3 regions of the Mesobacillus sp. ABV4_180 genome follow, and region 3 is predicted to be linked to each of the others. Evidence: a T-box and tRNA genes for the amino acid it is inferred to sense, from the RefSeq annotation. Region 3 holds a T-box; the other regions hold tRNA genes.

Region 1 (7,685 bases), 2.4 Mb from region 3:
GGAGCCAGCCGCCTAAGGTGGGACAGATGATTGGGGTGAAGTCGTAACAAGGTAGCCGTATCGGAAGGTGCGGCTGGATCACCTCCTTTCTAAGGATATTGCCTAAGGGCAATCGGAATGCGAATCTTTCGATTCGTACTGTTGACCAGCTTGTTTGTTTAGTTTTGAGGGAGCAAGTGCCTCAAGACTTTTTTGTTCCTTGAAAACTAGATAATCGTAAGTAAGAAGAACCAAGAAAAAACCGAGTGATCGCCATTTTAGTTTTCTCTCTATTCAATTAGAGAAATGACCTTTCAGGTTAAGTTAGAAAGGGCGCACGGTGGATGCCTTGGCACTAGGAGCCGATGAAGGACGGGACTAACACCGATATGCTTCGGGGAGCTGTAAGTAAGCTTTGATCCGGAGATTTCCGAATGGGGAAACCCACTGTTCGTAATGGAACAGTATCTTTACCTGAATACATAGGGTATTGAAGGCAGACCCGGGGAACTGAAACATCTAAGTACCCGGAGGAAGAGAAAGCAAACGCGATTCCCTGAGTAGCGGCGAGCGAAACGGGACATAGCCCAAACCAAGAGGCTTGCCTCTTGGGGTTGTAGGACACTCTACATGGAGTTACAAAGGAACGGGGTAGATGAAGTGGTCTGGAAAGGCCCGTCAGAGAAGGTAAAAACCCTGTAGTTGAAACTTCGTTCCCTCCTGAGTGGATCCTGAGTACGGCGGGACACGAGAAATCCCGTCGGAAGCTGGGAGGACCATCTCCCAAGGCTAAATACTCCCTAGTGACCGATAGTGAACCAGTACCGTGAGGGAAAGGTGAAAAGCACCCCGGAAGGGGAGTGAAAGAGATCCTGAAACCGTGTGCCTACAAGTAGTCAGAGCCCGTTCATGGGTGATGGCGTGCCTTTTGTAGAATGAACCGGCGAGTTACGATTACATGCAAGGTTAAGTTGAAGAGACGGAGCCGCAGCGAAAGCGAGTCTGAATAGGGCGAATGAGTATGTGGTCGTAGACCCGAAACCAGGTGATCTACCCATGTCCAGGGTGAAGGTTGGGTAACACCAACTGGAGGCCCGAACCCACGCACGTTGAAAAGTGCGGGGATGAGGTGTGGGTAGCGGAGAAATTCCAATCGAACTTGGAGATAGCTGGTTCTCTCCGAAATAGCTTTAGGGCTAGCCTCACGTTGTAAGAGTCTTGGAGGTAGAGCACTGTTTGGACTAGGGGCCCTCATCGGGTTACCGAATTCAGACAAACTCCGAATGCCAAAGACTTATCCGTGGGAGTCAGACTGCGAGTGATAAGATCCGTAGTCAAAAGGGAAACAGCCCAGACCACCAGCTAAGGTCCCAAAGTATACGTTAAGTGGAAAAGGATGTGGAGTTGCTTAGACAACCAGGATGTTGGCTTAGAAGCAGCCACCATTTAAAGAGTGCGTAATAGCTCACTGGTCGAGTGACTCTGCGCCGAAAATGTACCGGGGCTAAACGTATCACCGAAGCTGTGGATTGACATCTTAGATGTCAGTGGTAGGAGAGCGTTCTAAGGGCGTTGAAGCTAGACCGTAAGGACTGGTGGAGCGCTTAGAAGTGAGAATGCCGGTATGAGTAGCGAAAGATGGGTGAGAATCCCATCCACCGAATGCCTAAGGTTTCCTGAGGAAGGCTCGTCCTCTCAGGGTTAGTCGGGACCTAAGCCGAGGCCGAAAGGCGTAGGCGATGGACAACAGGTTGATATTCCTGTACCACCTCTTTATCGTTTGAGCGACGGGGGGACGCAGGAGGATAGGGTAAGCGCGCTGTTGGATATGCGCGTCTAAGCAGTTAGGCTGCAAGTGAGGCAAATCCCGCTTGCGTGAAGGCTGAGCTGTGACAGCGAGGGAAATTTAGTACCGAAGTTCCTGATTCCACACTGCCAAGAAAAGCCTCTAGCGAGATAAATGGTGCCCGTACCGCAAACCGACACAGGTAGGCGAGGAGAGAATCCTAAGGTGAGCGAGAGAACTCTCGTTAAGGAACTCGGCAAAATGACCCCGTAACTTCGGGAGAAGGGGTGCTCATTTGGGTGAATAGCCCGGATGAGCCGCAGTGAATAGGCCCAGGCGACTGTTTAGCAAAAACACAGGTCTCTGCGAAGCCGCAAGGCGAAGTATAGGGGCTGACGCCTGCCCGGTGCTGGAAGGTTAAGAGGAGGGGTTAGCACACGCGAAGCTCTGAATCGAAGCCCCAGTAAACGGCGGCCGTAACTATAACGGTCCTAAGGTAGCGAAATTCCTTGTCGGGTAAGTTCCGACCCGCACGAAAGGCGTAACGATCTGGGCACTGTCTCAACGAGAGACTCGGTGAAATTATAGTACCTGTGAAGATGCAGGTTACCCGCGACAGGACGGAAAGACCCCGTGGAGCTTTACTGTAGCCTGATATTGAATTTTGGTACAGCTTGTACAGGATAGGTAGGAGCCTGAGAAACCGGAGCGCCAGCTTCGGTGGAGGCGTCGGTGGGATACTACCCTGGCTGTATTGAAATTCTAACCCGCGCCCCTGATCGGGGCGGGAGACAGTGTCAGGTGGGCAGTTTGACTGGGGCGGTCGCCTCCTAAAGAGTAACGGAGGCGCCCAAAGGTTCCCTCAGAATGGTTGGAAATCATTCGCAGAGTGTAAAGGCACAAGGGAGCTTGACTGCGAGACCTACAAGTCGAGCAGGGACGAAAGTCGGGCTTAGTGATCCGGTGGTTCCGCATGGAAGGGCCATCGCTCAACGGATAAAAGCTACCCCGGGGATAACAGGCTTATCTCCCCCAAGAGTCCACATCGACGGGGAGGTTTGGCACCTCGATGTCGGCTCATCGCATCCTGGGGCTGTAGTCGGTCCCAAGGGTTGGGCTGTTCGCCCATTAAAGCGGTACGCGAGCTGGGTTCAGAACGTCGTGAGACAGTTCGGTCCCTATCCGTCGTGGGCGCAGGAAATTTGAGAGGAGCTGTCCTTAGTACGAGAGGACCGGGATGGACGCACCGCTGGTGTACCAGTTGTCTTGCCAAAGGCATCGCTGGGTAGCTATGTGCGGACGGGATAAGTGCTGAAAGCATCTAAGCATGAAGCCCCCCTCAAGATGAGATTTCCCATAGCGCAAGCTAGTAAGAACCCTGAAAGATGATCAGGTTGATAGGTCAGAGGTGGAAGCGCGGTGACGTGTGGAGCTGACTGATACTAATCGTTCGAGGACTTAACCAAATAGATCATTCGTTCTTCTTGAATTCTTCTTACACATTATCTAGTTTTGAGGGAATAAAGTTTTTTGCGAAAGCAAAATAACTTTCAAAAATTTCTCTTGCAAAATGCATAAAAAGCAGTATAATAGATATTGTCTTGAAAAAAAATGTCTGGTGGCGATGGCGAGAAGGTCACACCCGTTCCCATACCGAACACGGAAGTTAAGCTTCTCAGCGCCGATGGTAGTTGGGGGTTTCCCCCTGTGAGAGTAGGACGCCGCCGGGCAGGATGCATTTTCCATCCAGTTTCTCAGATACGGATCGTGAATCCAAGTCGCAGAAATATTGATTATTCCGCAGTAGCTCAGTGGTAGAGCACTCGGCTGTTAACCGAGCGGTCGTAGGTTCGAATCCTACCTGCGGAGCCATTTGGAGAGCTGTCCGAGAGGTCGAAGGAGCACGATTGGAAATCGTGTAGACGGTTACCGCTGTCTCAAGGGTTCGAATCCCTTGCTCTCCGCCATATAAACTTTATACATGGCCCCTTGGTCAAGCGGTTAAGACACCGCCCTTTCACGGCGGTAACACGGGTTCGAATCCCGTAGGGGTCACTTGATTTTTTCACAACAATGGAGGATTAGCTCAGCTGGGAGAGCATCTGCCTTACAAGCAGAGGGTCGGCGGTTCGATCCCGTCATCCTCCACCATAAAAACTTTATTACCGTCGCGGGGTGGAGCAGCCCGGTAGCTCGTCGGGCTCATAACCCGAAGGTCGCAGGTTCAAATCCTGCCCCCGCAATCAATGAGTTATTTTCAAGTAATATACTTGAAAATACTTTGGTCCCGTGGTGTAGCGGTTAACATGCCTGCCTGTCACGCAGGAGATCGCCGGTTCGATCCCGGTCGGGACCGCCATTTGTGGCTCAGTAGCTCAGTCGGTAGAGCAAAGGACTGAAAATCCTTGTGTCGGCGGTTCGATTCCGTCCTGAGCCACCATATATGCAAATCTGATGTACCAGGAAACATGATGAAATGGCTTTTTTAAAACTTGAAATCATGTTATAATGGAGGGGTAGCGAAGTGGCTAAACGCGGCGGACTGTAAATCCGCTCCCTCAGGGTTCGGCGGTTCGAATCCGTCCCCCTCCACCATTTTACAGGGGTATAGTTTAAAGGTAGAACGAAGGTCTCCAAAACCTTTGGTGTGGGTTCGATTCCTGCTACCCCTGCCAATTTTATAATGGCGATTGTGGCGAAGTGGTTAACGCACCTGATTGTGGTTCAGGCATTCGTGGGTTCGATTCCCATCAGTCGCCCCATTATAATCACAAAATTAATATTGTTGCATACAATATATTGGGCTATAGCCAAGCGGTAAGGCAACGGACTTTGACTCCGTCATGCGTTGGTTCGAATCCAGCTAGCCCAGCCATTTTGCGGAAGTAGTTCAGTGGTAGAATACAACCTTGCCAAGGTTGGGGTCGCGGGTTCGAATCCCGTCTTCCGCTCCAAAATGTTCGGCGGCATAGCCAAGTGGTAAGGCAAAGGTCTGCAAAACCTTTATTCACCGGTTCAAATCCGGTTGCCGCCTCCACTAGATTTCTAGTGTGAGCAGTAAGAAAGATCAATTTAATATGCCGGTGTGGCGGAATTGGCAGACGCGCACGACTCAAAATCGTGTTCCTTCTGGAGTGTCGGTTCGACCCCGACCACCGGTACCACTTTTAATATAAACAGGATAACCTGTTTTCTTTATTTTCAAAGATATGTATGCGGGTGTAGTTTACTGGTAAAACCTCAGCCTTCCAAGCTGATGTAGTGGGTTCGATTCCCATCACCCGCTCCATACATACGTGACTAACGCAGCATTTCGTTTCTCTAAAACGAAGTGTTGCGTTTTTTCTTTTTACGAATTCAATTGTAAGTATGTAATTGAACTAAAAAGTTATATAAAAGATTGATTGTTAATGGGTTCTGATTGTCGTTGAACAGAAAAAGGATGCATCAGCATCCCACAATTTTATACGTGCCTGTTCCACCATGGATTTGGGTGAACATGTTCATCAGTGATTCCGTCATTTTTTTCTTGTCTTCGTGAGTAGAAGATGGTCTTAAGTAAACGATTTGAAGTGCGTTTGTCGTACTTTCTGTAACCGAGGTTCTTGCCGAATCGACGAAAGGGCTGCCGAAGGGGCCTTCGTCATCAGCAGAGACGATCAAGTTGCCTAAGTTATTTGTCCTTCCGTTCAGTCCAGCGTATTCTTCGCTTTCATCTCCAATTTTGATTGTTACATTCCCATGCAATTTATCACTGTCATAGACTCCTATTGGTGTCTGGTATTCTAGTGAGAAGAAATTATTTAAGTCGATTGCGCTATGTATCGGCTGCAGATAGTTTTGCTTTGTTACCCGCCGGTAAAGAGCTTCGGCTGAGTGTCTGTATCGATTGGGATCCTTTCCGGTAGTTTTGAATATGGCGCGCCATTCCTTGATGCCTTGGAGGTCGGTTATACTCTTTTCCAAAAGGTCAAAGTAAATTGATTCCTGGAAAAGCTGTAGCCTGCCTTTCAACATTTGCGGAGAAGCGCCTACCTGGATATCGTTGTATTCGATGATTCCTACTGAAAAATCGGGAATGAGATCGCATATTGAGCTTGTAACTTGAATTTCCATTGATTCCACCTCCAAAACTGCTTTAAAATAGTTTATCATAAAAGTAATTTACTTTTAAATGTCAGGATTTATATAGATATCAAATTGGAAAGGAGGAACTACCATGGATACCTTAAGCTTGAAACGGGATATCATTGCTTACAGCAAAACGATTGGGATTGATAAAATTGGCTTTGCTGCCCCGTCTGCTTTTGAGGAAATGAAAATCCGATTATACAGACAGCAGGAACTTCAATATCAATCCGGGTTTGAGGAAAAAGACATTGAAAAGAGAACGGAGCCTGCCCTGATTTTTGAAAGTCCTAAGTCAATTATCTCTATAGCCTTGGCTTACCCTTCAAAGATGAGAACAACAGTGGTCAGCAAAAAGGGGGAAAGAAGAGGGATCTTCTGCCGTGCATCATGGGGAACTGATTATCACACTGTGCTTCGAGACCGGCTGCAAAAGCTCGAGGCGTATATAGCTGAAAAGGTTCCTGATGCCAGGTTCAAGTCAATGGTCGATACCGGGGAACTGGTTGACAGGGCTGTTGCTGAACGGGCTGGCATTGGCTGGAGCGGAAAGAATTGTTCAATCATCACACCTGAATTTGGATCCTATGTGTATTTAGGGGAAATGATTACGAATATCCCATTTGAACCTGATGCTCCTATGGAAGATCGCTGCGGCAGCTGCAATAAATGTGTGGATGTCTGCCCTACGGGTGCTTTGGTGCAGGGCGGGCAGCTTGATGCGCAGAGGTGTATTGCCTTCGTTACGCAAACAAAGGGCTTTCTTGCCGATGAGTTCAGGGAAAAGCTGGGCAACCGCTTATATGGATGTGATACATGCCAGACCGTTTGTCCTGAGAATAAAGGGAAAGATTTTCACTTCCATACGGAAATGGAACCGGATCCTGAGATTGCAAAACCTCTTTTGAAGCCTTTGCTGACAATGAGCAATCGTGACTTTAAGGAAAAGTTCGGTCATGTTTCCGGGTCTTGGAGAGGGAAGAAACCAATCCAGCGCAATGCGATTATTGCTCTTGCTCATTATAAGGATGAATCAGCCATTCCGGATCTTATTACCGTTTTAAAAGAAGACCCAAGGCCAGTGCTTAGAGGGACAGCAGCATGGGCCCTGGGGAAAATCGGCGGTACAGATGCATATGACGCATTGAATTTTTCAGCAGAGGTCGAAAAAGATGAGGAAGTGCTGGTTGAAATCGGCAAGGGACTGGAATTCTTCGCAGATGGGGCTAAGGCGAATACACCGTTGTAGAAGAATGGATTTTATTGAATCCATTCTTTTTTTATGCCTTAAACGTTGACTCCCTTCATACATATGAATGGTGAAGGGAGTGATGAACATGCGTGAGCAACTGCAGGAGCTTCTGGAACAGCGTGTCCTTCAATGTGTTTCCATGCCCCGCAATCAATTGCATGAATGTCCGGCAATAGAGCAGAAGAAGCAAAGCTGTGCGAAGAGGTCAGCTGAAATAGTAAAGGCAAGGGCAAAGGGCAAGGTTGATCGAATGGTGGAAAATCAAGAAAATACCTCGATTATGTATTCGGTCCATTTTCAATATTTAATCAGGCAACGAGATATATTTTACATGGAAGAAGAAGTTGAAAAAAGGCATGCGGAATTCTATAAAGGAATACTGGTGAACGATAGTAAACTGAATGAAGTGGAGCCTGCAAGAGCAGGAGCTGAGGCTGTCCCAGCTATTTCAGACCAAGAGGAGCATGGGAGGAAGGGGTTCCGGTACGACAGGCTGAAGGCTGTCCAATATGCTGAGAGATGGTGGAATGAATTCAATCC
Region 2 (7,685 bases), 1.2 Mb from region 3:
TCTCCTTTATAAATAGCTTTTGGGCTATCCTTTGCAGAAAAGGCAGGGATTTGCACCATATTTTCCATGTACAAGAACCATGCTGTGAAAAAAGCAGCGATCATAATGACGGCAATCTGTTTAATTGACTTAGCATTCAGAACAAAAAAGAAATTCATTTTTCTCACCACCTCGTCCAATGCACTCCTTGTCTAATTTTTATTCGGGTTTTCAAAAGATATGATAATAAAAAATGCGATTATAAAAATCATGAAATAAGATAAGACTACAATCACTATGAGAATATGAACAGGAGTGTATGTATGCTTGGTGTTCTGATCAATGAAAAAGAACTGAAAGAACTAGAATACTTAATCAAAAGGGAAATGGATGAAATATTATTCGATTTGAAGGATGATCGAATTGACCATGTTGTAAAGAGATCCATGAGAGAAAGATATCAAATCTTGTTTTCCCTGTTCAAAAGAGTAGCTACGCCCAAGGAATGCCTAAAGTATATGCCGGCAAAAAAGAGCATGTATAAAGGCTGATTACATAATGTAAAACTTTTTTCGTATTTCTTGTTGACGGGATTAAATTATCCTGTTATATTAATAAACGTCGCTGCTGAGCCAGTCGGTAACTTGATTACACAGCGGTGAAAATAATAAAAAATGTGATTGACACCATGTTGAACACATGCTATATTATGAAAGTCGCTTCTGAGCGGCGAAGTATTGAATTGCTCTTTGAAAACTAAACAAACAAGCGTCAACAAACAATAATATTCTTGCTTCTATTATAGAAGACAAGAGCCAACGTTTTATTTTATGAGCTAACTCATAACTCTTTCTTGGAGAGTTTGATCCTGGCTCAGGACGAACGCTGGCGGCGTGCCTAATACATGCAAGTCGAGCGGATCTTCATTAGCTTGCTTTTGAAGATTAGCGGCGGACGGGTGAGTAACACGTGGGCAACCTGCCTGTAAGACTGGGATAACTTCGGGAAACCGGAGCTAATACCGGATAATCCTTTCCCTCTCATGAGGGAAAGCTGAAAGACGGTTTCGGCTGTCACTTACAGATGGGCCCGCGGCGCATTAGCTAGTTGGTGAGGTAACGGCTCACCAAGGCAACGATGCGTAGCCGACCTGAGAGGGTGATCGGCCACACTGGGACTGAGACACGGCCCAGACTCCTACGGGAGGCAGCAGTAGGGAATCTTCCGCAATGGACGAAAGTCTGACGGAGCAACGCCGCGTGAGCGATGAAGGCCTTCGGGTCGTAAAGCTCTGTTGTCAGGGAAGAACAAGTATCGGAGTAACTGCCGGTACCTTGACGGTACCTGACCAGAAAGCCACGGCTAACTACGTGCCAGCAGCCGCGGTAATACGTAGGTGGCAAGCGTTGTCCGGAATTATTGGGCGTAAAGCGCGCGCAGGCGGTCCTTTAAGTCTGATGTGAAAGCCCACGGCTCAACCGTGGAGGGTCATTGGAAACTGGGGGACTTGAGTGCAGAAGAGGAGAGCGGAATTCCACGTGTAGCGGTGAAATGCGTAGAGATGTGGAGGAACACCAGTGGCGAAGGCGGCTCTCTGGTCTGTAACTGACGCTGAGGCGCGAAAGCGTGGGGAGCGAACAGGATTAGATACCCTGGTAGTCCACGCCGTAAACGATGAGTGCTAAGTGTTAGAGGGTTTCCGCCCTTTAGTGCTGCAGCAAACGCATTAAGCACTCCGCCTGGGGAGTACGGCCGCAAGGCTGAAACTCAAAGGAATTGACGGGGGCCCGCACAAGCGGTGGAGCATGTGGTTTAATTCGAAGCAACGCGAAGAACCTTACCAGGTCTTGACATCCTCTGACAACCCTAGAGATAGGGCGTTCCCCTTCGGGGGACAGAGTGACAGGTGGTGCATGGTTGTCGTCAGCTCGTGTCGTGAGATGTTGGGTTAAGTCCCGCAACGAGCGCAACCCTTGATCTTAGTTGCCAGCATTCAGTTGGGCACTCTAAGGTGACTGCCGGTGACAAACCGGAGGAAGGTGGGGATGACGTCAAATCATCATGCCCCTTATGACCTGGGCTACACACGTGCTACAATGGATGGAACAAAGGGTCGCGAAGCCGCGAGGTCGAGCCAATCCCATAAAACCATTCTCAGTTCGGATTGCAGGCTGCAACTCGCCTGCATGAAGCCGGAATCGCTAGTAATCGCGGATCAGCATGCCGCGGTGAATACGTTCCCGGGCCTTGTACACACCGCCCGTCACACCACGAGAGTTTGTAACACCCGAAGTCGGTGGGGTAACCTTTTGGAGCCAGCCGCCTAAGGTGGGACAGATGATTGGGGTGAAGTCGTAACAAGGTAGCCGTATCGGAAGGTGCGGCTGGATCACCTCCTTTCTAAGGATATTGCCTAAGGGCAATCGGAATGCGAACCTACGGTTCGTACTGTTGACTAGCTTGTTTGTTTAGTTTTGAGGGAGCAAGTGCCTCAAGACTTTTTTGTTCCTTGAAAACTAGATAATCGTAAGTAAGAAGAACCAAGAAAAAACCGAGTGATCGCCATTTTAGTTTTCTCTCTATTCAATTAGAGAAATGACCTTTTAGGTTAAGTTAGAAAGGGCGCACGGTGGATGCCTTGGCACTAGGAGCCGATGAAGGACGGGACTAACACCGATATGCTTCGGGGAGCTGTAAGTAAGCTTTGATCCGGAGATTTCCGAATGGGGAAACCCACTGTTCGTAATGGAACAGTATCTTTACCTGAATACATAGGGTATTGAAGGCAGACCCGGGGAACTGAAACATCTAAGTACCCGGAGGAAGAGAAAGCAAACGCGATTCCCTGAGTAGCGGCGAGCGAAACGGGACATAGCCCAAACCAAGAGGCTTGCCTCTTGGGGTTGTAGGACACTCTACATGGAGTTACAAAGGAACGGGGTAGATGAAGTGGTCTGGAAAGGCCCGTCAGAGAAGGTAAAAACCCTGTAATTGAAACTTCGTTCCCTCCTGAGTGGATCCTGAGTACGGCGGGACACGAGAAATCCCGTCGGAAGCTGGGAGGACCATCTCCCAAGGCTAAATACTCCCTAGTGACCGATAGTGAACCAGTACCGTGAGGGAAAGGTGAAAAGCACCCCGGAAGGGGAGTGAAAGAGATCCTGAAACCGTGTGCCTACAAGTAGTCAGAGCCCGTTCATGGGTGATGGCGTGCCTTTTGTAGAATGAACCGGCGAGTTACGATTACATGCAAGGTTAAGTTGAAGAGACGGAGCCGCAGCGAAAGCGAGTCTGAATAGGGCGAATGAGTATGTGGTCGTAGACCCGAAACCAGGTGATCTACCCATGTCCAGGGTGAAGGTTGGGTAACACCAACTGGAGGCCCGAACCCACGCACGTTGAAAAGTGCGGGGATGAGGTGTGGGTAGCGGAGAAATTCCAATCGAACTTGGAGATAGCTGGTTCTCTCCGAAATAGCTTTAGGGCTAGCCTCACGTTGTAAGAGTCTTGGAGGTAGAGCACTGTTTGGACTAGGGGCCCTCATCGGGTTACCGAATTCAGACAAACTCCGAATGCCAAAGACTTATCCGTGGGAGTCAGACTGCGAGTGATAAGATCCGTAGTCAAAAGGGAAACAGCCCAGACCACCAGCTAAGGTCCCAAAGTATACGTTAAGTGGAAAAGGATGTGGAGTTGCTTAGACAACCAGGATGTTGGCTTAGAAGCAGCCACCATTTAAAGAGTGCGTAATAGCTCACTGGTCGAGTGACTCTGCGCCGAAAATGTACCGGGGCTAAACGTATCACCGAAGCTGTGGATTGACATCTTAGATGTCAGTGGTAGGAGAGCGTTCTAAGGGCGTTGAAGCTAGACCGTAAGGACTGGTGGAGCGCTTAGAAGTGAGAATGCCGGTATGAGTAGCGAAAGATGGGTGAGAATCCCATCCACCGAATGCCTAAGGTTTCCTGAGGAAGGCTCGTCCTCTCAGGGTTAGTCGGGACCTAAGCCGAGGCCGAAAGGCGTAGGCGATGGACAACAGGTTGATATTCCTGTACCACCTCTTTATCGTTTGAGCGACGGGGGGACGCAGGAGGATAGGGTAAGCGCGCTGTTGGATATGCGCGTCTAAGCAGTTAGGCTGCAAGTGAGGCAAATCCCGCTTGCGTGAAGGCTGAGCTGTGACAGCGAGGGAAATTTAGTACCGAAGTTCCTGATTCCACACTGCCAAGAAAAGCCTCTAGCGAGATAAATGGTGCCCGTACCGCAAACCGACACAGGTAGGCGAGGAGAGAATCCTAAGGTGAGCGAGAGAACTCTCGTTAAGGAACTCGGCAAAATGACCCCGTAACTTCGGGAGAAGGGGTGCTCATTTGGGTGAATAGCCCGGATGAGCCGCAGTGAATAGGCCCAGGCGACTGTTTAGCAAAAACACAGGTCTCTGCGAAGCCGCAAGGCGAAGTATAGGGGCTGACGCCTGCCCGGTGCTGGAAGGTTAAGAGGAGGGGTTAGCTCACGCGAAGCTCTGAATCGAAGCCCCAGTAAACGGCGGCCGTAACTATAACGGTCCTAAGGTAGCGAAATTCCTTGTCGGGTAAGTTCCGACCCGCACGAAAGGCGTAACGATCTGGGCACTGTCTCAACGAGAGACTCGGTGAAATTATAGTACCTGTGAAGATGCAGGTTACCCGCGACAGGACGGAAAGACCCCGTGGAGCTTTACTGTAGCCTGATATTGAATTTTGGTACAGCTTGTACAGGATAGGTAGGAGCCTGAGAAACCGGAGCGCCAGCTTCGGTGGAGGCGTCGGTGGGATACTACCCTGGCTGTATTGAAATTCTAACCCGCGCCCCTGATCGGGGCGGGAGACAGTGTCAGGTGGGCAGTTTGACTGGGGCGGTCGCCTCCTAAAGAGTAACGGAGGCGCCCAAAGGTTCCCTCAGAATGGTTGGAAATCATTCGCAGAGTGTAAAGGCACAAGGGAGCTTGACTGCGAGACCTACAAGTCGAGCAGGGACGAAAGTCGGGCTTAGTGATCCGGTGGTTCCGCATGGAAGGGCCATCGCTCAACGGATAAAAGCTACCCCGGGGATAACAGGCTTATCTCCCCCAAGAGTCCACATCGACGGGGAGGTTTGGCACCTCGATGTCGGCTCATCGCATCCTGGGGCTGTAGTCGGTCCCAAGGGTTGGGCTGTTCGCCCATTAAAGCGGTACGCGAGCTGGGTTCAGAACGTCGTGAGACAGTTCGGTCCCTATCCGTCGTGGGCGCAGGAAATTTGAGAGGAGCTGTCCTTAGTACGAGAGGACCGGGATGGACGCACCGCTGGTGTACCAGTTGTCTTGCCAAAGGCATCGCTGGGTAGCTATGTGCGGACGGGATAAGTGCTGAAAGCATCTAAGCATGAAGCCCCCCTCAAGATGAGATTTCCCATAGCGCAAGCTAGTAAGAACCCTGAAAGATGATCAGGTTGATAGGTCAGAGGTGGAAGCGCGGTGACGTGTGGAGCTGACTGATACTAATCGTTCGAGGACTTAACCAAATAGATCATTCGTTCTTCTTGAATTCTTCTTACAACATTATCTAGTTTTGAGGGAATGAAAATTTCTCTTGAAAAATGCATAAAAGACAGTATAATAAATATTGTTCTTGAAAAATTGTCTGGTGGCGATGGCGAGAAGGTCACACCCGTTCCCATACCGAACACGGAAGTTAAGTTTCTCAGCGCCGATGGTAGTTGGGGGTTTCCCCCTGTGAGAGTAGGACGCCGCCGGGCAATGTTGCAATTTCATCTTGGACAAACTACTAAGATGAGGCAACCGAATCATCTGCAAGAGTTATGTTAAATTACCATTATTCCGCAGTAGCTCAGTGGTAGAGCACTCGGCTGTTAACCGAGCGGTCGTAGGTTCGAATCCTACCTGCGGAGCCATTATCTCTAAATGACGAAAGTCATTTGAGCTGGCAGCAAAATGCTTCCATAGCTCAGCAGGTAGAGCACTTCCATGGTAAGGAAGAGGTCAGCGGTTCGAGCCCGCTTGGAAGCTCTCAAAATATTATTATATGGCCCCTTGGTCAAGCGGTTAAGACACCGCCCTTTCACGGCGGTAACACGGGTTCGAATCCCGTAGGGGTCACTTAGTTTTTTTACAACAAGGAACATACTAATGGAGGATTAGCTCAGCTGGGAGAGCATCTGCCTTACAAGCAGAGGGTCGGCGGTTCGATCCCGTCATCCTCCACCATTATTTTTCACACAGTGAAATACACATTTTGCCGGTGTAGCTCAATTGGTAGAGCAACTGACTTGTAATCAGTAGGTTGGGGGTTCAAGTCCTCTCGCCGGCACCATATGTGGAGGGGTAGCGAAGTGGCTAAACGCGGCGGACTGTAAATCCGCTCCCTCAGGGTTCGGCGGTTCGAATCCGTCCCCCTCCACCATTTTAATACATATCAAAATTGGACAAGCAATTGATGTCCTTTTTATTTTTTCATTGGGCTATAGCCAAGCGGTAAGGCAACGGACTTTGACTCCGTCATGCGTTGGTTCGAATCCATCTAGCCCAGCCATTTTTATTTTCTTTTTTGCATTAAAAGGTGCTAAAGAGACGATGAATAGGGTAGATTATATCCTATGAGCCATTAGCTCAGTCGGTAGAGCATCTGACTTTTAATCAGAGGGTCGAAGGTTCGAGTCCTTCATGGCTCACTTATGTTAGGACCCCTAAGGATAAACTTAACCCTTTATTTTTAGGGGTTTTATCGATATAATAAATGATACGCGGAAGTAGTTCAGTGGTAGAATACAACCTTGCCAAGGTTGGGGTCGCGGGTTCGAATCCCGTCTTCCGCTCCATATGGGGCCTTAGCTCAGCTGGGAGAGCGCCTGCCTTGCACGCAGGAGGTCAGCGGTTCGATCCCGCTAGGCTCCACCATCACACTACATAAATACCATTTCAGTCATAAATCCAACAGGGTTTATGGCTTTTTTTATGCTTAGAAGCAGAGGGCTTTATAATTTTCCCCCGCACACCTATTATGACTATTAATTCAATCAATTCGAAACCGTATATATATTCATTAAATTGTCCAGTTGAGTCATTGAAATGAAAGCGTTTAAAATAAGGGGAGAGATGAGAGAATGCAAGGGGGAGAATTATATGAAGAAACTTTCAATTATTGGCATGCCGATGGACCTGGGTCAGATGAGAAGGGGAGTCGACATGGGCCCGAGTGCGATTCGCTATGCAGGTATCAATGAAAGATTAAGAGTGTTATTTGATGAGATAGAGGATTTAGGTGATATCGCCGTCGGCAGGCCAGAGGTGAAGATTGATCCTAACAGCAACCTCCGCAATCTGGAGCTGGTTGCTGAAAAAAATAATCTGCTTGCTGATGAAGTCGATAAAATCATTGAGTCGGGTTCATTTCCGCTAGTTTTAGGTGGGGACCATAGCATTGCCATTGGTACATTGGCAGGGGTTTCGAAGCATTATAAAAACCTTGGGGTCATATGGTATGACGCACATGGGGATTTAAACACAGCAGAAACGTCACCATCAGGAAATATCCACGGCATGCCACTGGCTGCCAGCATCGGTCTTGGCCATGAAATGCTTACGCAATTAGGTGGTTACGCACCTAAGGTAAAGCCGGAAAACATCGTGATAATCGGGGCGCGTGCTCTTGATGATGGTGAGAAGAAGT
Region 3 (7,685 bases):
TAGCCATTCTGGCGCAGGTCGCGATCAGCAAGTGCTTGATACTCAGCCTTCAGATCTTTATCCTTTTCGAAATCTTCACTTTCATAGCCATCACGCTCTGCCAGGATCTTCGCCAGGATTTCTACCGAACGTGCCTCGATTTCAAACGTCAGGAATGGATATTCCTCAACAGTATTGTCACTTGGAACTTCTTTTACAAAGTCTTTCGTAATATCATAGCTGATTGCTTCTTTGAATTCTGTATCGGTAATGAATCCGGCTCCGTGCATCCTTGTAAGGACGGTTTTGAATCTTGTCATGCCCGGTTCCAGTCCAGCGGCATCCTTAAGCTTGCCATGGTCGCTGCTGAACGGCGTATAACCAAAAGGACTCTGTGGAAGGCCAGCGATAAATGCTGCCTGAGGCAAAGTAAGATCCTTTGCATCTTTTCCGAAGATTCCCTTAGCAGCAGCCTGTACACCGGCAATGTTGCTGCCATTCGCATTACGGCCAAATGTGGCAACGTTCAAATATGCTTCGAGGATTTCTTTTTTGTCGAAGAATTTCTCAAGGCGAAGGGCGAGAAGGATTTCTTTCGCTTTCCGCTCGAAGGAAATTTCATTCGTCAGAATCTGGTTCTTGATGAGCTGCTGCGTCAGTGTGCTTCCTCCGGAGGATGTCGCTGAGTTTGTGACCTCCTGGAAAAGTGCACGCATGATCGCTTTTGGAACTACACCATCATGCTCGTAAAAGTACTCATCTTCGGTTGCGACTACTGCGTTTATCAAATGGTTAGACATATCATCAAGCTTTACTTCCTCACGGTAAAGGTCCGTTCGGAGCTTGCCAAGATAAACATCGTTATCAAAATATAGATCCGATGTTTCTTCATAGTTGTAAATATCTTTCCTCATATTTTCATAAGGTCTGATTTGTTCATTCTTGACAAGGGATGCAAAGTACCCCGCACCCACCCCTCCGGCAAAACCAGCACCGAGGACTAGCACGATGATCAATAACAGCAGCATGTTCCAGACGACCGAATATGTAATCCGGGCTCCTTTTACGGTCTTTTTATTCGTAAAAATAGCACCTAAGGATTTAAGCTTCTCTTTCCAAGGCTGTTTTCCTTCATGCATTCATATCATTCCCCCTAAAATCACATACATTATAGCATAAACACGCTGTCGAAAAGACGACAATCTTAATTTTTCAGAAAATTTATGTCGAATTTGACAATATATATTGCTTTGTGGTAAAAATGCTTTATTAACTTTATAGTAAAAAGCTGTGAAGGGAATGAGTAGTGCTTCTGTCAATGTTCCAGAAAGCCGGCGGCCGCTGTGAGCCGGTACAAACAGAAGGATGAATTACCTCCCCGAGCGCCGCAGTGAACCGTTTTACAGAGTAGCCGCGGCCGGTGTAACCGTTATTTTTATTGAGTGGAAGACAATTTTGTTTTCAAGCCGGGTGGTACCGCGCATACAGCGCCCCTGCATTTATTGCAGGGGCGTTTTTTATTTCGCAAAAAATCCGGTCACGAAATATATTTTTTGAATGGAGGAAGAAAAGATGGAATTACTAAAGGATCTCGAATGGCGCGGGATTATTTACCAGCAGACGGATGAAGAGGGGCTTAAAGATGTCCTTACTAAGGAAAAGATCTCATTATACTGCGGAGTCGATCCAACTGCAGACAGCATGCACATTGGCCACTTGCTGCCATTCCTGACATTGCGCCGTTTCCAGAATGCCGGCCATCGTCCGATTGTCCTTGTCGGCGGAGCGACAGGCCTGATTGGCGACCCAAGCGGGAAGAGCGAGGAGCGTAAACTTCAAACTCTAGATCAAGTCCAGCTGAATGTAGCAGGCATCAAAAAACAGCTTGAGAAAATTTTCAGTGTTGAAGGCGAAAATGGCGCATTGATGGTCAACAACTACGACTGGGCCGGTTCCATGGATATCGTGACATTCCTGCGTGACTTCGGGAAGCATGTCGGCGTGAACTACATGCTTGCGAAGGATACAATCGCTTCAAGACTTGAAACAGGCATCTCATTTACAGAATTCACATACACAATCCTGCAGGCGATGGATTTCTTCCATTTATACGAAAAACATGACTGTAAATTGCAGATTGGCGGAAGTGACCAGTGGGGCAATATCACAACAGGTCTTGAATTGATCCGTAAAATGTCTGCAGAGGGTTCGAAGGCATTTGGTCTGACAATACCGCTTGTGACGAAAGCAGATGGAACAAAATTCGGAAAATCAGAAAGCGGCGCAGTTTGGCTGGATCCGGAAAAAACTTCTCCATACGAGTTCTACCAGTTCTGGATCAACACGGCTGATGCTGATGTGGTGAAATACTTGAAATTCTTCACTTTCCTTGGGAAAGAGGAGATTGAAGCATTAGAAAAAGCCGTTCAAGAAGAACCGCATCTGCGCAAGGCACAAAAAGCCCTGGCTGAAGAAATGACACGCATGATTCATGGCGAAGAGTCTCTTCAGCAGGCAATCAAGATTTCCGCAGCCCTTTTCAGCGGCGATGTCAAAAATTTGAGTGCTTCTGAAATTCAGCAAGGTTTCAAAGATGTTCCTTCTTTTACAGTGGAGGGGGAAGATGAGCTTGGACTGGTTGACTTGCTTGTTTCTGCAAAGATTTCACCATCAAAGCGCCAGGCTCGTGAAGATGTAGCCAATGGAGCCGTATCATTAAATGGCGACCGCGTAACGGATACAGCATATGTGCTGGGTGAAACGGACAAAATCGAAGGGCAGTTCACCATCATTCGCCGCGGTAAAAAGAAGTACTTTATGATTAAATACTAATGTAAAAACAGCCTCCATATGTACAAGGAGGCTGTTTTTGCTTTGTTTGAGCGATAAAATTGTTAGTTACCGATTCAACAAAATATTTTTCCGCGGAAATCATGGTTTATTCCGCGATTTATGCTTTAATTCCGCGAAAAGAACGACTGATTCCGCGAATTCCAATCATAATTCCGCGAATCGTATCATTTCACTCAAAAAGTGTAATAAGCGGTATACCAAAAATCCACCCAAAACAAAAACCCCAGCCAAAATGGATGGGGTTTGTTTAAGCTCTCTATTAACGAGAGTAGAATTCAACGATAAGAGCTTCGTTGATTTCAGCTGGAAGTTCAGAACGCTCAGGTAAACGAGTGAAAGTTCCTTCTAGCTTGTCTGCGTCGAAAGTCAAGAAGTCAGGTACGAAGTTGTTAACTTCGATTGCTTCTTTAACAACATCAAGGTTGCGAGACTTTTCACGAAGTGTGATTGTTTGGCCAGGAGCTACGCGGTAAGATGGGATATCTACGCGAGATCCGTCAACCATGATGTGACCGTGGTTTACTAACTGACGAGCTGCACGACGAGTGCGAGCAAGACCAAGACGGTAAACAACGTTGTCTAAACGAGCTTCAAGAAGGATCATGAAGTTTTCACCGTGCTTACCAGACATTTTGCCTGCTTTGTCAAACAGATTGCGGAACTGGCGCTCAGTTACTCCGTACATGTGGCGAAGCTTTTGCTTCTCTTGAAGTTGCAATCCGTATTCGGATAGTTTTTTACGCTGGTTAGGACCATGAGGACCTGGTGCGTAAGGGCGTTTTTCTAATTCTTTACCTGTACCGCTTAGTGAAATTCCAAGACGGCGGGATAGTTTCCAGCTTGGGCCGGTATAACGAGCCATGAATGACTCCTCCTTAGTTTTTATTTTGTAAAATAAAAACAGATTGTGATTGCCAGTTATGGGTATTTTGTTTTCATGTACCTTCGCCCTAGCAGCAGCGGGTTACGAGATACACCATCAATTTGGAATTGAGGAACAAAATACAGACACAATGTTGATCACATAGGCTGCGATATTTTACACAAAGAGTATTATATAATTTCTGCATGTGAAAAGTCAAGGCTATATTAAAAAGAAACCTGGTGTTTTAATACTATAAATTAAAAATTCTTTTTGAAAGAATACTTTGAAGTCATACTATTTTACTAGGTCTATGATATAATGAATAGTAATTGTTTTATTTTTCAAAAATTTGGATATGACCTTTGATATAGAAACTTGCCACGTGGAGAATTCCAGGCTGCAGCCTGATTAAGAGCGACATACGGATCACTTCAGAAGTGATTTTAAAACAGGTGATACATATGGAAGAAAAGTTGGAACGTGAAATATTATTAGAGCTGAAAAGCAGGTTTTTCGACTTGATCAGCACTGGCAGATCATCATTTTCTTATTCTGAAGTTCTTTCGAAAATGCTGGCTGTTCTTCGAGATTTGCTTCAAGCGAAAGAAGTCGATTTTTACAGCTATGCAGAGTGGAAACAGAGCATATATTTGGAGTCAACAACTCGCACTGCTAAAAGCGAAGCATTGTCCGGATCAATTGTTGATTACCTTGTAAGTGAGCAGGGCGGACAACGATCTTTCATTAGGTACCCTGTTTCGATGCCAGGTTATGAACTGATTTTTGTTCTGTCTTCGACGGAGAAGATTAAGGGTCTGTTTGCAATAGAAATGAAGCATCATTCGCCCCTGTTTGCTTCAGACCGGCTCTTGGAGATGATTTCGTATGAGTGTGATGCTTTTATAAAGAAAGTTCGAAACCTTGCACAAACGATCGATGAAGAAAAAAGGTACAGGCAGTTGTTCAGGGTTACCGAAAAGTTTCACTCATCAATGGATATGGACGCAGTCCTCGGGGAAATTATCGCCACTTTGCGTGAAGTGTACCCTACCTTTACTTATTACCTGCTGCTTTCCCATGATCATAAGGGTTATGGAGGCTTGCCGGTTAAAGACCTTGAATATGACAGTGAAAACCTGACTGCGATGCAATCCTATGTAAGCGGGGAAATCCAGTTTGAGGATTCCGTCATTGATAAAAATTCCATTATGTATGCTCCTTTGAAAGGAAAACAGGGTGTTTATGGAGTGCTGCAAGTACTTGCTCCGGATTCGCTTGTTTTTCCGCAAAATGAAGTGGAGTTCATAAAGCTTCTTGCCAATACGGCGGGGAGTGCCCTGGAAAATGCCAAGCTGTATGAGCAATCGAGGAAATTGGTCGCTGATTTGCAGCTGATCAACGAAACTTCCCATCAACTCAATACGAGCCTTCGTCTGACTGATACAATGAGGTTCATTTGCCGCCAGATCCTGAAATCGTTCAACGCACAGGAGGTTGGTTTTATCATGCTTGACATGGAAAACGACTACTCCATCCTTCAGGGAAGCACCAGTTTCTTCTTTTCAAAGGATGCCTCCAGGTATATTTTTGATGTCAGCAGACGAATCAGGCAGGAAATGGAAGCTTTGTTCATAGGTGATTTCACATCAGATGATGGGGAAATGTCCATTCAATATCGTTCAGTCATGGGTGTACCCATGATCCAGAGTGGAGAACTGAAAGGCTTTGCACTTGTCCTCCATGAGGAGCCATACCACTTTGCTTTTGATACTTTCAAGCTGCTTCAGTCGCTTATCCACCATTCGACCCTGGCGTTCACCAATTCGATGCTCCGCGAAGAGCTCGAAAAGATGGTTGTCACAGACCATTTAACGAAGCTATACTCCCGCGGATACCTGGATGATAAGATGAATATGTCCATGCTGGAAGATTCGCAGGGAACCTTTATTTTGATTGATATCGATAACTTTAAGCGAGTAAATGATCAATATGGCCATCAGGTTGGCGATGAAGTCCTTATCCAGCTTGCACGACAGATTGCTCAAAACATCCGTGGAACCGATATTGGCGCCAGATGGGGTGGAGAAGAACTGGCAATCTATTTGCCGGGAGCACCGCTAGAGATTGGTGTGAAGATCGCGAACAGGCTGGTTAATAAGGTGGAGCAGCATACAAATCCGAATGTGACGATATCATGCGGGGTTTCCGCATGGATCAGGGGGCAAGAGGATACCACTAAGTCTGTTTTCAAACGAGCTGATCAGGCTCTTTATATCGCGAAAGGCTCCGGGAAAAATAAAGTTGTTGTCCAAAAAGAAAATCAGTTCAATTTTATCTGCACTCAGGAATGAGTGCTTTTTCTTTTCCTATTTTTCCATCTGACAATTTCTGTCTGAAGCAAGATAAATTGCTTTCCATATCGGGATAAATATCATATCCTGTTTATGGGGGTAATTTGTAAGCGGTTACAAATAGACAGGAGGAAATCGTAATGGGAGAGAAAAGATTTGAAACAGAAGTAATCCATTCTGGATACAAGTCGGACGAATTCAGGGGAAGCCTTGCGCCTCCTTTATTTCAAACTAGTACGTTTACTTTCGATACAGCGGAACAAGGAGAAAGGCGTTTTGCCGGAGAAGAGGAAGGATTCATTTATTCACGCCTTGGAAACCCTACTGTCGCCATGCTGGAAGAGCGTATGGCAGTTATTGAAAAAGGGGAAAAAGCTCTTGCATTCGCTTCAGGGATGGCAGCAGTTTCTGCAATATTAGTTGCTCTGACAAGGTCAGGCGACCACATCCTTTGTTCACAGGGGGTCTACGGATGTACCTTTGGGCTGCTTCAGCTTATGAAAGAAAAATATGATATCAACCATGATTTTTCAATGATGTCGACGCGAGAAGAAGTAATGGCAGCCATTACCCCAGAAACTAGAGTCATCTATATAGAAACGCCAATTAACCCAACAATGAGGCTTGTTGACCTGGAAATGGTCGCAGATGTAGCTAAGGAAAAAGGCATTCCGGTTGTAGTTGATAATACATTCTGTTCGCCTTATCTGCAAAATCCTATTGAGCTTGGCTGCGATTTCGTTATCCACAGTGCAACAAAATACATTTGCGGACATGGGGATGTCATTGCAGGTGTGGCAGTTGGACCGAAAGACATTATGTCCAAGATTGCCATGACTACTCAGAAGGATATCGGTGGTGTCATGTCACCATTTGACGCATGGCTCTTGCTGCGTGGATTGAAAACACTGCCAGTACGGATGGACCGCCATTGTGACAACGCAGAGAAATTGGCATCCTACCTGTCAGAGCACCCTGCCGTTGAGGAAGTCATTTTCCCGGGTGATCCAAAGCACCCTGATTATGCAATTGCGAAAAAACAAATGCGCAAGCCGGGCGGACTGATTTCTTTTAATATAAAAGGCGATCAAAAAGCAGCTCAGGCATTCATGAACAAATTGAACCTTATTAAAATTGCAGTCAGCCTTGGGGATGCAGAAACATTGATCCAGCATCCTGCGACGATGACGCATGCAGTAGTTCCAAAAGAATCGAGAGAGAGAATGGGCATCAAGGACAATATGCTCAGACTTTCTGTTGGGCTGGAAGCCTGGGAAGACATTAGGGACGATCTGGAAGCAGCGTTTGAAGCTGTCAGGAAAGAAAGCAAGCTGGAGACTGGTTCGATTTAACTTAAATATATTGAAAAGAAGCAGCAGGAGCTGCTTCTTTTGTTTGACTTTAAAAAAAGCCTAAATATACTGCACTAACACTTTAACGAATTCTTCAATCTTTTGCTGATCCAATTCGTCAAAACGATTTTTTTCAGGTGAGTCGATATCAAGGACACCAACGAGGTTACCATCTTTGACCATTGGAACGACAATCTCTGATTGGGATGCGGCATCGCATGCGATGTGGCCCGGGAATAAATGGACATCTTCTACCCGTACTGTTTCCTTTTTGGAAGCTGCAGT

Evidence for each region. A T-box is a leader RNA that pairs with one kind of tRNA and senses whether it is charged. The one in region 3 lies ahead of tyrS (tyrosine--tRNA ligase), so its partner is inferred to be a tRNA-Tyr.
Region 1: it has a tRNA-Tyr gene. The T-box ahead of tyrS (tyrosine--tRNA ligase) is inferred to sense a tRNA for this amino acid. The anticodon was not compared.
Region 2: it has a tRNA-Tyr gene. The T-box ahead of tyrS (tyrosine--tRNA ligase) is inferred to sense a tRNA for this amino acid. The anticodon was not compared.

Annotation. Positions count from the first base shown of each region.
Region 1 is NZ_JBSWTJ010000001.1:3,646,367-3,654,051, reverse strand. Features, by position in the region: rRNA gene ACXAEA_RS18700 (16S ribosomal RNA) at 1-89, shown strand, start outside; rRNA gene ACXAEA_RS18695 (23S ribosomal RNA) at 297-3,231, shown strand; rRNA gene rrf (5S ribosomal RNA) at 3,380-3,495, shown strand; tRNA gene ACXAEA_RS18685 (tRNA-Asn) at 3,563-3,637, shown strand; tRNA gene ACXAEA_RS18680 (tRNA-Ser) at 3,641-3,732, shown strand; tRNA gene ACXAEA_RS18675 (tRNA-Glu) at 3,749-3,820, shown strand; tRNA gene ACXAEA_RS18670 (tRNA-Val) at 3,841-3,916, shown strand; tRNA gene ACXAEA_RS18665 (tRNA-Met) at 3,935-4,008, shown strand; tRNA gene ACXAEA_RS18660 (tRNA-Asp) at 4,049-4,124, shown strand; tRNA gene ACXAEA_RS18655 (tRNA-Phe) at 4,130-4,205, shown strand; tRNA gene ACXAEA_RS18650 (tRNA-Tyr) at 4,276-4,360, shown strand; tRNA gene ACXAEA_RS18645 (tRNA-Trp) at 4,367-4,440, shown strand; tRNA gene ACXAEA_RS18640 (tRNA-His) at 4,452-4,527, shown strand; tRNA gene ACXAEA_RS18635 (tRNA-Gln) at 4,566-4,640, shown strand; tRNA gene ACXAEA_RS18630 (tRNA-Gly) at 4,645-4,719, shown strand; tRNA gene ACXAEA_RS18625 (tRNA-Cys) at 4,728-4,802, shown strand; tRNA gene ACXAEA_RS18620 (tRNA-Leu) at 4,845-4,929, shown strand; tRNA gene ACXAEA_RS18615 (tRNA-Gly) at 4,981-5,054, shown strand; gene ACXAEA_RS18610 (B3/B4 domain-containing protein) at 5,213-5,881, opposite strand; gene queG (tRNA epoxyqueuosine(34) reductase QueG) at 5,985-7,142, shown strand; gene ACXAEA_RS18600 (amidase domain-containing protein) at 7,231-7,685, shown strand, end outside.
Region 2 is NZ_JBSWTJ010000001.1:121,450-129,134, reverse strand. Features, by position in the region: gene pdaB (polysaccharide deacetylase family sporulation protein PdaB) at 1-158, opposite strand, end outside; gene ACXAEA_RS00680 (hypothetical protein) at 303-530, shown strand; rRNA gene ACXAEA_RS00675 (16S ribosomal RNA) at 830-2,379, shown strand; rRNA gene ACXAEA_RS00670 (23S ribosomal RNA) at 2,586-5,520, shown strand; rRNA gene rrf (5S ribosomal RNA) at 5,639-5,754, shown strand; tRNA gene ACXAEA_RS00660 (tRNA-Asn) at 5,836-5,910, shown strand; tRNA gene ACXAEA_RS00655 (tRNA-Thr) at 5,953-6,025, shown strand; tRNA gene ACXAEA_RS00650 (tRNA-Glu) at 6,044-6,115, shown strand; tRNA gene ACXAEA_RS00645 (tRNA-Val) at 6,148-6,223, shown strand; tRNA gene ACXAEA_RS00640 (tRNA-Thr) at 6,254-6,329, shown strand; tRNA gene ACXAEA_RS00635 (tRNA-Tyr) at 6,335-6,419, shown strand; tRNA gene ACXAEA_RS00630 (tRNA-Gln) at 6,474-6,548, shown strand; tRNA gene ACXAEA_RS00625 (tRNA-Lys) at 6,615-6,687, shown strand; tRNA gene ACXAEA_RS00620 (tRNA-Gly) at 6,760-6,834, shown strand; tRNA gene ACXAEA_RS00615 (tRNA-Ala) at 6,838-6,913, shown strand; gene rocF (arginase) at 7,139-7,685, shown strand, end outside.
Region 3 is NZ_JBSWTJ010000001.1:1,277,233-1,284,917, forward strand. Features, by position in the region: gene ACXAEA_RS06370 (transglycosylase domain-containing protein) at 1-1,118, opposite strand, end outside; T-box leader at 1,261-1,477, shown strand; gene tyrS (tyrosine--tRNA ligase) at 1,552-2,811, shown strand; gene rpsD (30S ribosomal protein S4) at 3,092-3,694, opposite strand; gene ACXAEA_RS06385 (sensor domain-containing diguanylate cyclase) at 4,159-6,048, shown strand; gene megL (methionine gamma-lyase) at 6,189-7,400, shown strand; gene ACXAEA_RS06395 (GAF domain-containing protein) at 7,461-7,685, opposite strand, start outside.